3 regions of the Arthrobacter sp. TMS2-4 genome follow, and region 3 is predicted to be linked to each of the others. Evidence: riboswitches for the same ligand, from Rfam matches in the RefSeq annotation. Region 3 holds a riboswitch; each other region holds the start of a gene.
What was found. A riboswitch is a leader RNA that binds a small molecule or an ion and turns the genes downstream of it on or off. The one in region 3 is predicted to bind S-adenosylmethionine.

Region 1 (3,263 bases), on a different contig from region 3:
GGCGAACCAGCCGGCCCAGGACAGGACAGGGGCACATCGGACGGCCGACGGACAGCCGGAAGAGACCGACCGGCCCGGGGTGTCCGACCGCCGCTAGGAGGTGAGCTGCCGCCGGGAGGAGATGACGCCGGTGTTGAACCCGGCGAGGTTGAGCCCGCCGTGGAAGCGTGCATGCTCGATCTTGATGCACCGGTCCATGACCACGTCCAGGCCCGCGGCTTCGGCCTCACGTGCGACGTCCTCGTGCCATGATCCCAGCTGCAGCCAGAGCGTCCTGGCGCCGACGTCGAGCGTCTCCTGCAGCACCGTGGGCAGGTCATCGTGCTTGCGGAACACATCGACGACGTCGGGCACCTCGGGCAGGTCCTTCAGCGACGCGTAGGCCGGCTGGCCGAGGATCTCCTTCGCCACCGGGTTCACGAAGTACAGGCGGTAGGGGGAGGAGGACTGCAGGTAGGTCGCGACGAAGTAGGATGCGCGCGAGGGCTTGTCCGAGGCCCCGACGATCGCCACCGACCGTGCGGTCCGCAGCAGGTTCAGCCGTTCGGGCGCCGTGGGCCCCTCCCAGGTCCGTTCGGGAATCACGCTGCCGGTGCTGCTCATGCTCCCACTCCCACTGCCCGCGTCGCCGAGGCGTCGCCGTCGTTCTCTCCGGCCGCTTCCTGCGGCAGGTCCCCAAAAGCGTCGTCGGAGGAGTTCACCGCGACCTCCAGGGCCTGGTCCAGGTCCCAGAGGATGTCCTCGAGGTCCTCCAGCCCGACGGAGATGCGCACGAGGTCCTCGGGGACGCCGGCCGCGGCGAGCTGCTCGGTGGAGAGCTGCTGGTGCGTCGTCGAGCCCGGGTGGATCACGAGGGTGCGGGAGTCGCCCACGTTCGCGAGGTGCGAGGCGAGCTGCAGCGACTCGATGAACTTCTGGCCCGCCTTGCGGCCGCCCCTGATACCGAAACTGAACACGGATCCGGGCCCCTGCGGCAGATAGGTCTTCGCCCGCTCGTGATGCGCGTGGGTAGGGAGGCCGGCGTAGTTGACGTACTCCACCCGCGGGTCCGCCTGCAGCCACTCGGCGACGGCCTGCGCGTTCTCCAGGTGTTCGTCCAGGCGCTGCGCGAGGGTCTCGACCCCCTGAAGGAGCTGGAAGGCGGACATCGGCGAGAGCGAGGGTCCGATGTCGCGGAGCTGTTCTGTGCGCAGCTTCGTCAGGAACCCGTACTCCCCGAAGTTCGCCCACCACTGGATGTTGCCGTAGGACGGCACGGGTTCGGTCATCATCGGGAACTTGCCGTTGCCCCAGTCGAAGCGGCCGCTCTCCACGATCACGCCGCCGAGCGTGGTGCCGTGTCCGCCGATGAACTTGGTGGCCGAGTGGATGACGATGTCCGCACCGTGTTCGATGGGACGCACCAGGTACGGCGTGCTCAGCGTGGAGTCGACGATGAACGGGACGCCGGCGTCATGGGCCACCGTGGCCAGGCCCGCCAGATCGGCGATCTCACCGGAGGGATTCGCGATCACCTCCGCGTAGACCGCCTTGGTGTTGTCCCGGATGGCGGCCGCGTAGTCCGCAGGATCCGTCCCCGGGACGAAGGTGGTCTCGATGCCGAAGCGGCGCAGCGTGACATCGAGCTGGGTGACCGTGCCGCCGTACAGCTGCGAGGCAGCGACGATGTGGTCACCGGCCTGGCAGAGCGCCGCGAAGGTGAGGAACTCGGCGCTCATGCCCGACGCCGTCGCCACCGCCCCGATCCCGCCCTCGAGGGAACTGATGCGCTCCTCGAACGCGGCGACCGTCGGGTTGCCGATCCGCGAGTAGATGTTGCCGTACTTCTGCAGGGCGAACAGGTTGGCGGCGTCGTTGGTGTCCTTGAACACGAAGGACGTCGTCTGGTAGATCGGGACGGCCCTGGCCCCGTGGGTGGCGTCGGGAGTGCCGCCGGCGTGCAGTGCGCGCGTCCGGAAGCCGAAGGAACGTTCTGCCATCAGGCACCTGCCTTGCTGGGTCGGGATACTGCGGGGCAGGACCGGGGATCGGGGTGGCGGCCGAAGGCGGCCGTGGCGCTGCTCATGGTTTCCTCCATCGTCCTGGCAGTAGCACCCTCATGTCGCCGCGGGATCGCGGGGGCCAGGGTTGCTGCGGCGTCAGTGAGCCAGATCTCTCAGCCGCTCGGGATGGTCGGGTCGAGTCTGACACCAGGCCGCCGCAGAACCAAACCATGTGTCCCCGTATGAGCCGGCCCCTGCGCGCTGCTCCGGATGGGGCGGCGGAGGCACGCCGTGCGGCACCTAGGGTGGAGGGATGGAGGATTGGAGATCGGCAAGCCGGGCGCAGGACCGGAGGCTGTGGCAGACGCTCTCGTACGTCGGCACCGCGCTGACACTCACGCTGGTCAGCAGCATCCTGGTGGCCGTCGGCGGCCCGGGTGTGGTGGTCACGGAGTGGTTCTATGTGCAGCAGGCGATGCTGCTCGCGCTCAGCGCGGCGGGGACGTTCCTCGCGCTTCGTCGCTGGCGGGCGCTGCGCGGTTGAGGGGCACCCTACCTCCCGTTACAAAAATGTGACAAATCGAGGAGCACCTGGGTATTGTCAGCGAGTGCCTCCGCGACCGTGGGGCGCTTCTGGACGGATTGCCGAGCCCTGCCGTCGTCCGGGACTCGTTCGCAACCAGTAAGGCAGGGACGGGGGAACCACCAGTTCCACCGGGCGCGCAGGGAAACCTGCAGGCGTCCTCGGGGTTAAGTCGTGCCGTACCACCCACCGGTGATGCGCGCGGCCGGGTGACTCCCATCCGAACCCGACAGCTCACCCCGCAGGCATGGGAGAGGTACAACACCATGTCACGAAACACCACTTCACCACGCCACCGCGCCGACGTCGACGGAAATCTCGCTCTCCAGGGCCTGTCCCGCGCAGCGAAGGCCCACGCCACCGCTGTAGGCCGCCCCGTCGCCATCGCCGCCGTCACCTCGGGCCTCGCACTCACCGCTGTGGGCACCGCCAACGCCGGTGAGTACACCACGCAGAGCACGACGACGGCCCCCGCTGCCGTTGCAGCCCCGGCTGTTGCTCCCGCCGCTTCCACGACGCACACGGTCGTCTCCGGCGACACCCTGGGTGCCGTCTCGGCACGCTACGGCGTGGACCTCTCCGCCGTCCTCACGGCGAACGGCCTGTCCGTCTCCTCGATCATCTTCCCGGGCGACACCATCCTCATCCCGACGGGTGCCGCTGCGGCTCCCGTCCGCACGGTGTCGGTGACCGTGGCC
Region 2 (3,263 bases), on a different contig from region 3:
ATCTGCGGGCCGATGATCTCCAGGACCGGGACCTTGAAGATGTAGGACACCCCGAAGTCTCCCGTGGCGAGGTTCCCCAGGTAGGAGAGGTACTGGACGAGGACGGGCCGGTCGAGCCCGTACTCGGCGCGGACGGCCGCGACCGTCTCGGGGGACGGCGAGGATCCCGCGCCGCCCAGGATCGCGGTGATCGGATCGCCCGGCGTGAGGCGCAGGACGAAGAACGTCAGGGTCACGGCCGCCCAGAGGACGAAGAGGCTGCCGGCCGCCCGCTTCGCGACGACCTTCCCGGCGGTGCCCGCCGTCGCCGTCGTGCGGGGTGCTGCGCTGAGGGAATCGAGGGACTGGGTGCTCATTCTGAATCCACCGCCGTGACGTCGTAGAGGTAGGGGAGGGACAGGCTCGGCTCGAGGGTGAGATCCCGATAGCGGTCGGTCCGGAGCGCCACCTGGCTGGCCTGGTTGTAGAGGGGCAGTTGCAGCGCGTTGTCACTGACGATCTGCTGCGCCCGGTAGTAGAGGTCTTCCCGCGTCCCGGGGTCGTCCGTCGCGAGGGCGTCATTGAGGATGCCGTCGAGTTCCGGGTTGCGGAAACCCGAGCCGTTGGGCACGAAGCCCGCGGACTCGGTGTACTCGGAGGAGAAGACGATCCGCAGGACGTCGGCCGTGTTGGTGTTCCAGTAGTCGGCGCGGAGATCGTAGTCGAAGGTGTTGCCGAGTTCGCTGACGGTTGCGCCGTCACCGTTCTCGATGAGCACCTCGAAGCCGGCCTTCTTCGCCGTCGCCTGGATCTGCGTTACGAGGGCCTGATGGGCAGTGGGCCACGCGCCGGGTGTGTAGGGGAAGTGCACGGTCAGGCGCGCGCCGTCCTTCACGCGGTAGCCCTCGTCGTCCCGTTCGGTCCAGCCGGCCTCGTCGAGCAGGCGGGCTGCCTCGTCCGGGTCCGGGTCGTGGACGTGCTCGAAGTCGGGGGAGTAGAAGCCGGTGGTGGAGCTGAGCGGTCCGCCGGCCCGGGTCACGGTGCCGAAGTAGACGCTGTTGATGCCGGCGTCGACGTACGCGCTGCGGAGGAAGGCCTTCCGGACCCGGAGGTCGTCGAACGGTGCGCGTGTCGTGTTGAGGATCAGGTTGGTCGGGTTGCCGGGCCTGTCCTGCAGGATGAGTCCGACGTCCGGGTCCGCCTCGGCCTCACCGAAATGGACGGACGGCATGAGGTCCAGGGCGTGCACCTGCCCGGCGCGCAGCAGCCCGTAGCGCGTGGAATCCTCGGGGACGATCCGCCACTCGATCTTCTCGATGTGCGCCGGCCCCTCGTGCTGCGCGTACGGCGGGGCCGAGTTGTAGTCCTCGTTGCGGACCAGGCTGACCCTGGACTGCGGCACGTAGTCCACGATTCGGTAGGGCCCGGTTCCCACGGGGGCGTTGCAGTTCTCGGCCTGCGGACGTTTGAGCGCCTCCGGTGACTGGATACCGAGGAACGGCTGCGCGAGCACCTCGAGGAACGCAGCGTATGGGCGGTTGAGGGTGACGACGGCTGTGGTCTCGTCCACCACCTCCGTGCCCACGTAGGGTTTGAGGTAGCCGCCGGCCGTCCCTGACTGTGTATCGGGGTCGATCATGTGGTCGAGGTTGGCCTTCACCGCCTCTGCGGTGAGCCTGGTGCCATCAGTGAACCGGACGTCGTCGCGCACCGTGAAGGTGTAGGTGAGGCCGTCGTCGGAGACCGACCAGTCCGTGGCCAGCCAGGGATGGATGGCACCCTCGCTGTCCTGGGAGACCAGGGAATCGAGGTAGTTCGCCGCGATGGACGCCTGCGGCATGTCCCCGTTGACGTGGGGGTCGAGGCAGGAGATGTCCTTGCCCGTCGCGAAGACGAAGGTGTCGTCCTCGCCTGCGGCAGCGGAGCCTCCGCAGCCGCTCGCGGTGAGCGCCATTGCCGCCGCGACGGCGGACAGGACAATGCCGCGGGGTGCGCATCGGGGGAAGGATCGGGGTGTGCTGGGGCTTGCTGTTCTCACGCGGGGCTCCTGAATCATCGCCCGATGGAGGGCTGATACAGGTCGCCGGCAGGCGCCCCGGGCGTGCAGGAGCACGGAGGGACAGACCAACGAAAGCGTGTAGCTTCTCCATCGGTCCTGGCAGTAGCACCGTTCCCCGTTGCTACGCGGGGAGGGTTGCTGCGGCGTCGTCGATCCAGGTCTCTCGGCCGCTCGGGATGGTTATGGCTCCAGCTAAGCGCACGGGGCGGCGGCAGCGCCAGCGGTCCCCGTCATATTCGGTTACGCGGCGTCATGCGAAGACGCACGACGGCGTACCACGGGCTACAGGCCGGCAGCGGCGTGGAAGGTCCGGAGCGCCTCGACGACGAGCTTGTGGTCCTCGAGCTGCGGAAGGCCGGAAACCGTCACGGTGGCCACCGGTCCGACACCCTGGATGTACAGCGGGAAGGAGCCGCCGTGCGCTGCGAACACCGTCGTGTCGAACAGCGGATCGTCCTCCACCCTCCCGCCGTTGCGGCGTCCCCACAGGCCGACGAGCAGGGAAGGAACGAGGTACCGTTCGGCGGTGCGGCTTTTCGCGTCGAGCCAGTAGTCGTTGTCCGGCGTGGTGCCGTCGAGCGCGGCCCGGAACAGGATGTGGTTCGGCCGTCGGATGCAGACGGCGATCGGCAGGTTGCGACCCGCTCCCAACTGAACGATCAACTGCCCCAGCGCGACGGCGTCGTCGTTCGTGAAGCGTGTGAATTCGAGTTCGGCGACTTCCCTCTCGACCGTGGCGATGAGCGCCTCGAGTGCCTCGGCAGACTGGTCGCTGCCGCCGTCGGGATCGAACGGTTGGACGGCTGTCGGGAGGGCATCATTGCTCATCTCCTTAATTTACGTTGTCGGCGCGCCATGGCGGACTTTTACTCAGTTGTTTAGCAGATTTCTCCGGGAGTGGACGCGGGCGAGCAGGACGGCGCGTGCGACACATGCGCCGTCGCGGATCGCTCCGGCCTGACCTTCAGGGAATGGGAGTTCACAGTCCGGGCGCGCAGGGTCCCGAACCGAGGAGTGCGAGGCCGGCACGGTCGCCCTCGCCGAACGAGACCCGCCCCATGTTCTGCTCGTACATCAGCTCGCCGGGATCATCCACATGATCGAGCCCGACGACGTGCGCGAGCTCGTGCATGATGATCGCTCGGAGCTGCGCCCGCCCGTCCGGGTAGCTGAGCGACCGGGCGGCGTCGGGCGCATCGAGCTGCACCTGCCCACCCGCGTAGAC
Region 3 (3,263 bases):
CCGACCTCGGCGCCACCCGCGGGGACGGCCTGTTCGAATCCCTGCTCGCCGTCGACGGGGCGCCCCGCAAGGAGCAGGCACACCTGGACCGCCTCGCGTCGTCGGCCGCCGCCCTGGATCTCGCCGTGCCGGACGCCGGGGCGTGGAGCCGCGCGATCCGCACGGGGCTGCGCGAGTTCGCGGCGGAGGAACCCGACCAGCGGAACGCCGTCGTGAAGCTGATCGCCACGCGCGGCGTGGAGGGCGCCGGACGGGCCACGGCCTGGGTCCAGGTGGCCCGCGTGCCGGACGCCACCCTCCGGCAGCGCGAAACCGGCCTGAAGGTCCTGTTCCTCGAGCGCGGCTATGACAGCACCGTCGCCCAGCGGGCACCCTGGCTGCTCCTGGGCGCCAAGACCCTCTCGTACGCGGTCAACATGGCTGCCGTCCGGTATGCGAAGGCGCACGGGGCCGACGACGTCATCTTCACCTCCTCCGACGGCAAGGTCCTGGAGGGACCGACGTCGACCGTCCTCCTCGCCTACGACCGCGACGGCCGGAAAACCCTCCTCACGCCGCAGCTCGAGAGCGGGATCCTCGCGGGGACCTCGCAGAGCGCATTGTTCGCCGCGGCGAAGGAGCAGGGGTGGGAGCTCGGCTACGGACCGCTGGAGCCGCGCCACCTCCTGGACGCCGATGCCGTGTGGCTGATCTCGAGCATCCGGCTGCTCGCGCCGGTGCTCTCGATCGACGGCCAGGAGCTCCGTACCTCGAGGGCCCTGACCGCCGAGCTGGGCGACCTCGTGGACCGCTTCGTGTAATCTCCGCCACAAAACCGCCCTCCGGGGCCCTTCTGCTACGTCAAGTGTCGGATTCCGGTCCTCCTCGTTTTGACCCGGTGCTTCGTGCTGCCCTAGCGTTTTGCCTGCAATCAAGAGTTCCAGCCATCGGCCCTGGCCGGCTGGACAGCAACCCTCTCCCGTAGTGGGGTGCTCCAGGTGAAGATTCGGCCGCCGGGACCAGTCCCCCGGTTGGCAAGTACGGCGTCGTGCGGCCTGTCCCGGACCATTCCCCGGTGACGGCACCCGTACCCGCGCACACCCCAGAACAGTGAGCGTGTCACCCAGCAGCCTGTCCCCCCGCCGTGACCCGGCATCCCCGTACCACCCCGTTCCCCGCGCCCTCCTCCGGGCCGGCACTCCGAAGGACACCATGAACATCTCCCGCAAGGTCCTGGCGGCATTCGCCGTCCCCTTCCTCGCCCTGACCGTCTCCTGCGGCAGCGGCAGCAGCGAACCCGCCGAGACCACCGACGCCCTGGCCGGCAGCGACCAGCAGTCGCTCGACCAGTACACGACCGAGACCACGACGTCGATCGACGAGATCGACACGGCGGAGCTCGGCCTCATCACCGACGGCACGCTGCGTGTCGGCACCCTCTCCGACGCCCCGCCGAACATCTTCCTCGAGGACGGCGTGTTCACCGGCTACGACAACGAACTGCTGCGCGCCATCGGCGACAAGCTGGGCCTCGAGGTCGAGTTCGCGTCCACGGACTTCTCCGCGCTCCTCGCCCAGGTGCAGAACAAGCAGTTCGACGTCGGATCCTCCTCGATCTCCACCACCGCGGAGCGCCGCGAGAACGTCGGGTTCACCAACGGCTACGACTTCGGGTACATGGCCGTCGTCGCGAAGAACGGTTCCTCCGTCACGGGCTTCGACTCCCTCTCGGAGGACACCCGCGTCGGCGTCGTCCAGGGCACCGTCCAGGACGACTACGTGTCCAACACCCTCGGCCTCGAGCCCGTGCGCTTCCCCGACTACAACACCGTCTACGCGAACGTGAAGAACGGGCAGGTCGACGCCTGGGTGGCTCCGTCGCAGCAGGCCACCGGCCAGGTGAAGGACGGCGACGACACCACGATCGCCGAGACCATCATCAACACGGAGAACTTCACCGCGTACGCCGTGAACAGCGACAACCAGCCGCTCATCGACGCCCTCAACGCGGGCCTCGACGCCGTCGTCGCCGACGGCACCTGGACCGAGCTCACCCAGGAGTGGTACCCGGACCGCGAGATGCCTTCCGACTGGAAGCCCGGCAGCAAAGCCGTGGACGTAAAGTAGCGGTCCCTGCATGGATGCCCTCGAACAGCTCGGCAAGACCTTCTTCGACTGGGAGGCGATGGCTGCGGTCCTGCCGGACCTCCTGACCGTCGGACTGCCCAACACGCTCATGCTCGCCCTGGCCTCGGGGATCATCGGCACCATCGTCGGCATGATCCTCGCCGTCATGGGCATCTCCCGCAACCGCGTGCTGCGGTGGATCGCCCGCGTCTACACGGACATCTTCCGCGGCCTGCCCGCGGTGGTGATCATCCTGCTCATCGGCCTCGGTCTCGGACCGATCCTCCGGGAGATCACGGGCAGCACGAGCCCGTACCCGCTGGGCATCCTCGCCCTGTCCCTGATCGCCTCCGCCTACATCGGGGAGATCTTCCGCTCCGGGATCCAGAGCGTGGAGAAGGGACAGCTGGAGGCGTCACGCGCCCTCGGCTTCAGCTACGGCGCGTCGATGCAGCTGGTGGTGATCCCGCAGGGCGTGCGGCGCGTGCTGCCCGCCCTGGTGAACCAGTTCATCTCGCTCATCAAGGAGTCCTCGCTCATCTACTTCATCGGCCTCGTCGCCAGTGAACGCGAGCTCTTCCGGGTGGGCAACGACGCCGCGAGCAACACCGGCAACCTGTCACCGCTCATCGCCGCCGGCGTGCTCTACCTGTGCCTGACCATCCCGCTCACGCACCTGGTCAACTTCATCGACAACCGGCTCCGCGTGGGCAAGCAGCAGAAGCTCGAGCCGGACGAACTGGCCGCACCGATCGGCGAAGGAGCGAAGGCATGAGAACCCCGGAATCAGGCACCCTGACGGGCAGGAACCTGCACCTGTCCTTCGGCTCCAACCACGTGCTGCGCGGCATCGACCTGCATGTGGAGCGGGGCACGACGGCGTCGGTCATCGGCCCCTCCGGGTCCGGCAAGTCCACCCTCCTGCGCGTCCTGAACCGGCTGATCGAACCGGACCAGGGGGACATCCTGCTGGACGGCCGGTCCGTCCTGAAGGACAACCCGGACGAGCTGCGACGGCGCATCGGCATGGTGTTCCAGCAGTTCAACCTGTTCCCGCACAAGACCGTGCTGGACAACGTGTCGCTGGCCCTGCGCAAGCTCCGGAAGATGTCGGCGGAGGAGGCCCGGGGCAAGGCCCTCGCCCAGCTTGACCTCGT

Region 1: another riboswitch for S-adenosylmethionine. It lies ahead of ACX80F_RS08785 (O-acetylhomoserine aminocarboxypropyltransferase/cysteine synthase family protein); the one in region 3 lies ahead of ACX80F_RS13265 (ABC transporter substrate-binding protein).
Region 2: another riboswitch for S-adenosylmethionine. It lies ahead of ACX80F_RS11935 (ABC transporter substrate-binding protein); the one in region 3 lies ahead of ACX80F_RS13265 (ABC transporter substrate-binding protein).

The regions. Positions count from the first base shown of each region.
Region 1 is NZ_JBTNDI010000005.1:90,676-93,938, forward strand. Features, by position in the region: gene ACX80F_RS08775 (hypothetical protein) at 1-97, shown strand, start outside; gene ACX80F_RS08780 (CoA-binding protein) at 94-603, opposite strand; gene ACX80F_RS08785 (O-acetylhomoserine aminocarboxypropyltransferase/cysteine synthase family protein) at 600-1,979, opposite strand; SAM riboswitch class I at 2,071-2,175, opposite strand; gene ACX80F_RS08790 (hypothetical protein) at 2,296-2,526, shown strand; cyclic di-AMP (ydaO/yuaA leader) riboswitch at 2,647-2,826, shown strand; gene ACX80F_RS08795 (LysM peptidoglycan-binding domain-containing protein) at 2,832-3,263, shown strand, end outside.
Region 2 is NZ_JBTNDI010000008.1:142,912-146,174, forward strand. Features, by position in the region: gene ACX80F_RS11930 (ABC transporter permease) at 1-356, opposite strand, end outside; gene ACX80F_RS11935 (ABC transporter substrate-binding protein) at 353-2,017, opposite strand; SAM riboswitch class I at 2,123-2,221, opposite strand; gene ACX80F_RS11940 (heme-degrading domain-containing protein) at 2,321-2,866, opposite strand; gene ACX80F_RS11945 (matrixin family metalloprotease) at 3,018-3,263, opposite strand, start outside.
Region 3 is NZ_JBTNDI010000011.1:4,076-7,338, reverse strand. Features, by position in the region: gene ACX80F_RS13270 (aminodeoxychorismate lyase) at 1-800, shown strand, start outside; SAM riboswitch class IV at 909-1,026, shown strand; gene ACX80F_RS13265 (ABC transporter substrate-binding protein) at 1,192-2,106, shown strand; gene ACX80F_RS13260 (amino acid ABC transporter permease) at 2,117-2,881, shown strand; gene ACX80F_RS13255 (amino acid ABC transporter ATP-binding protein) at 2,878-3,263, shown strand, end outside.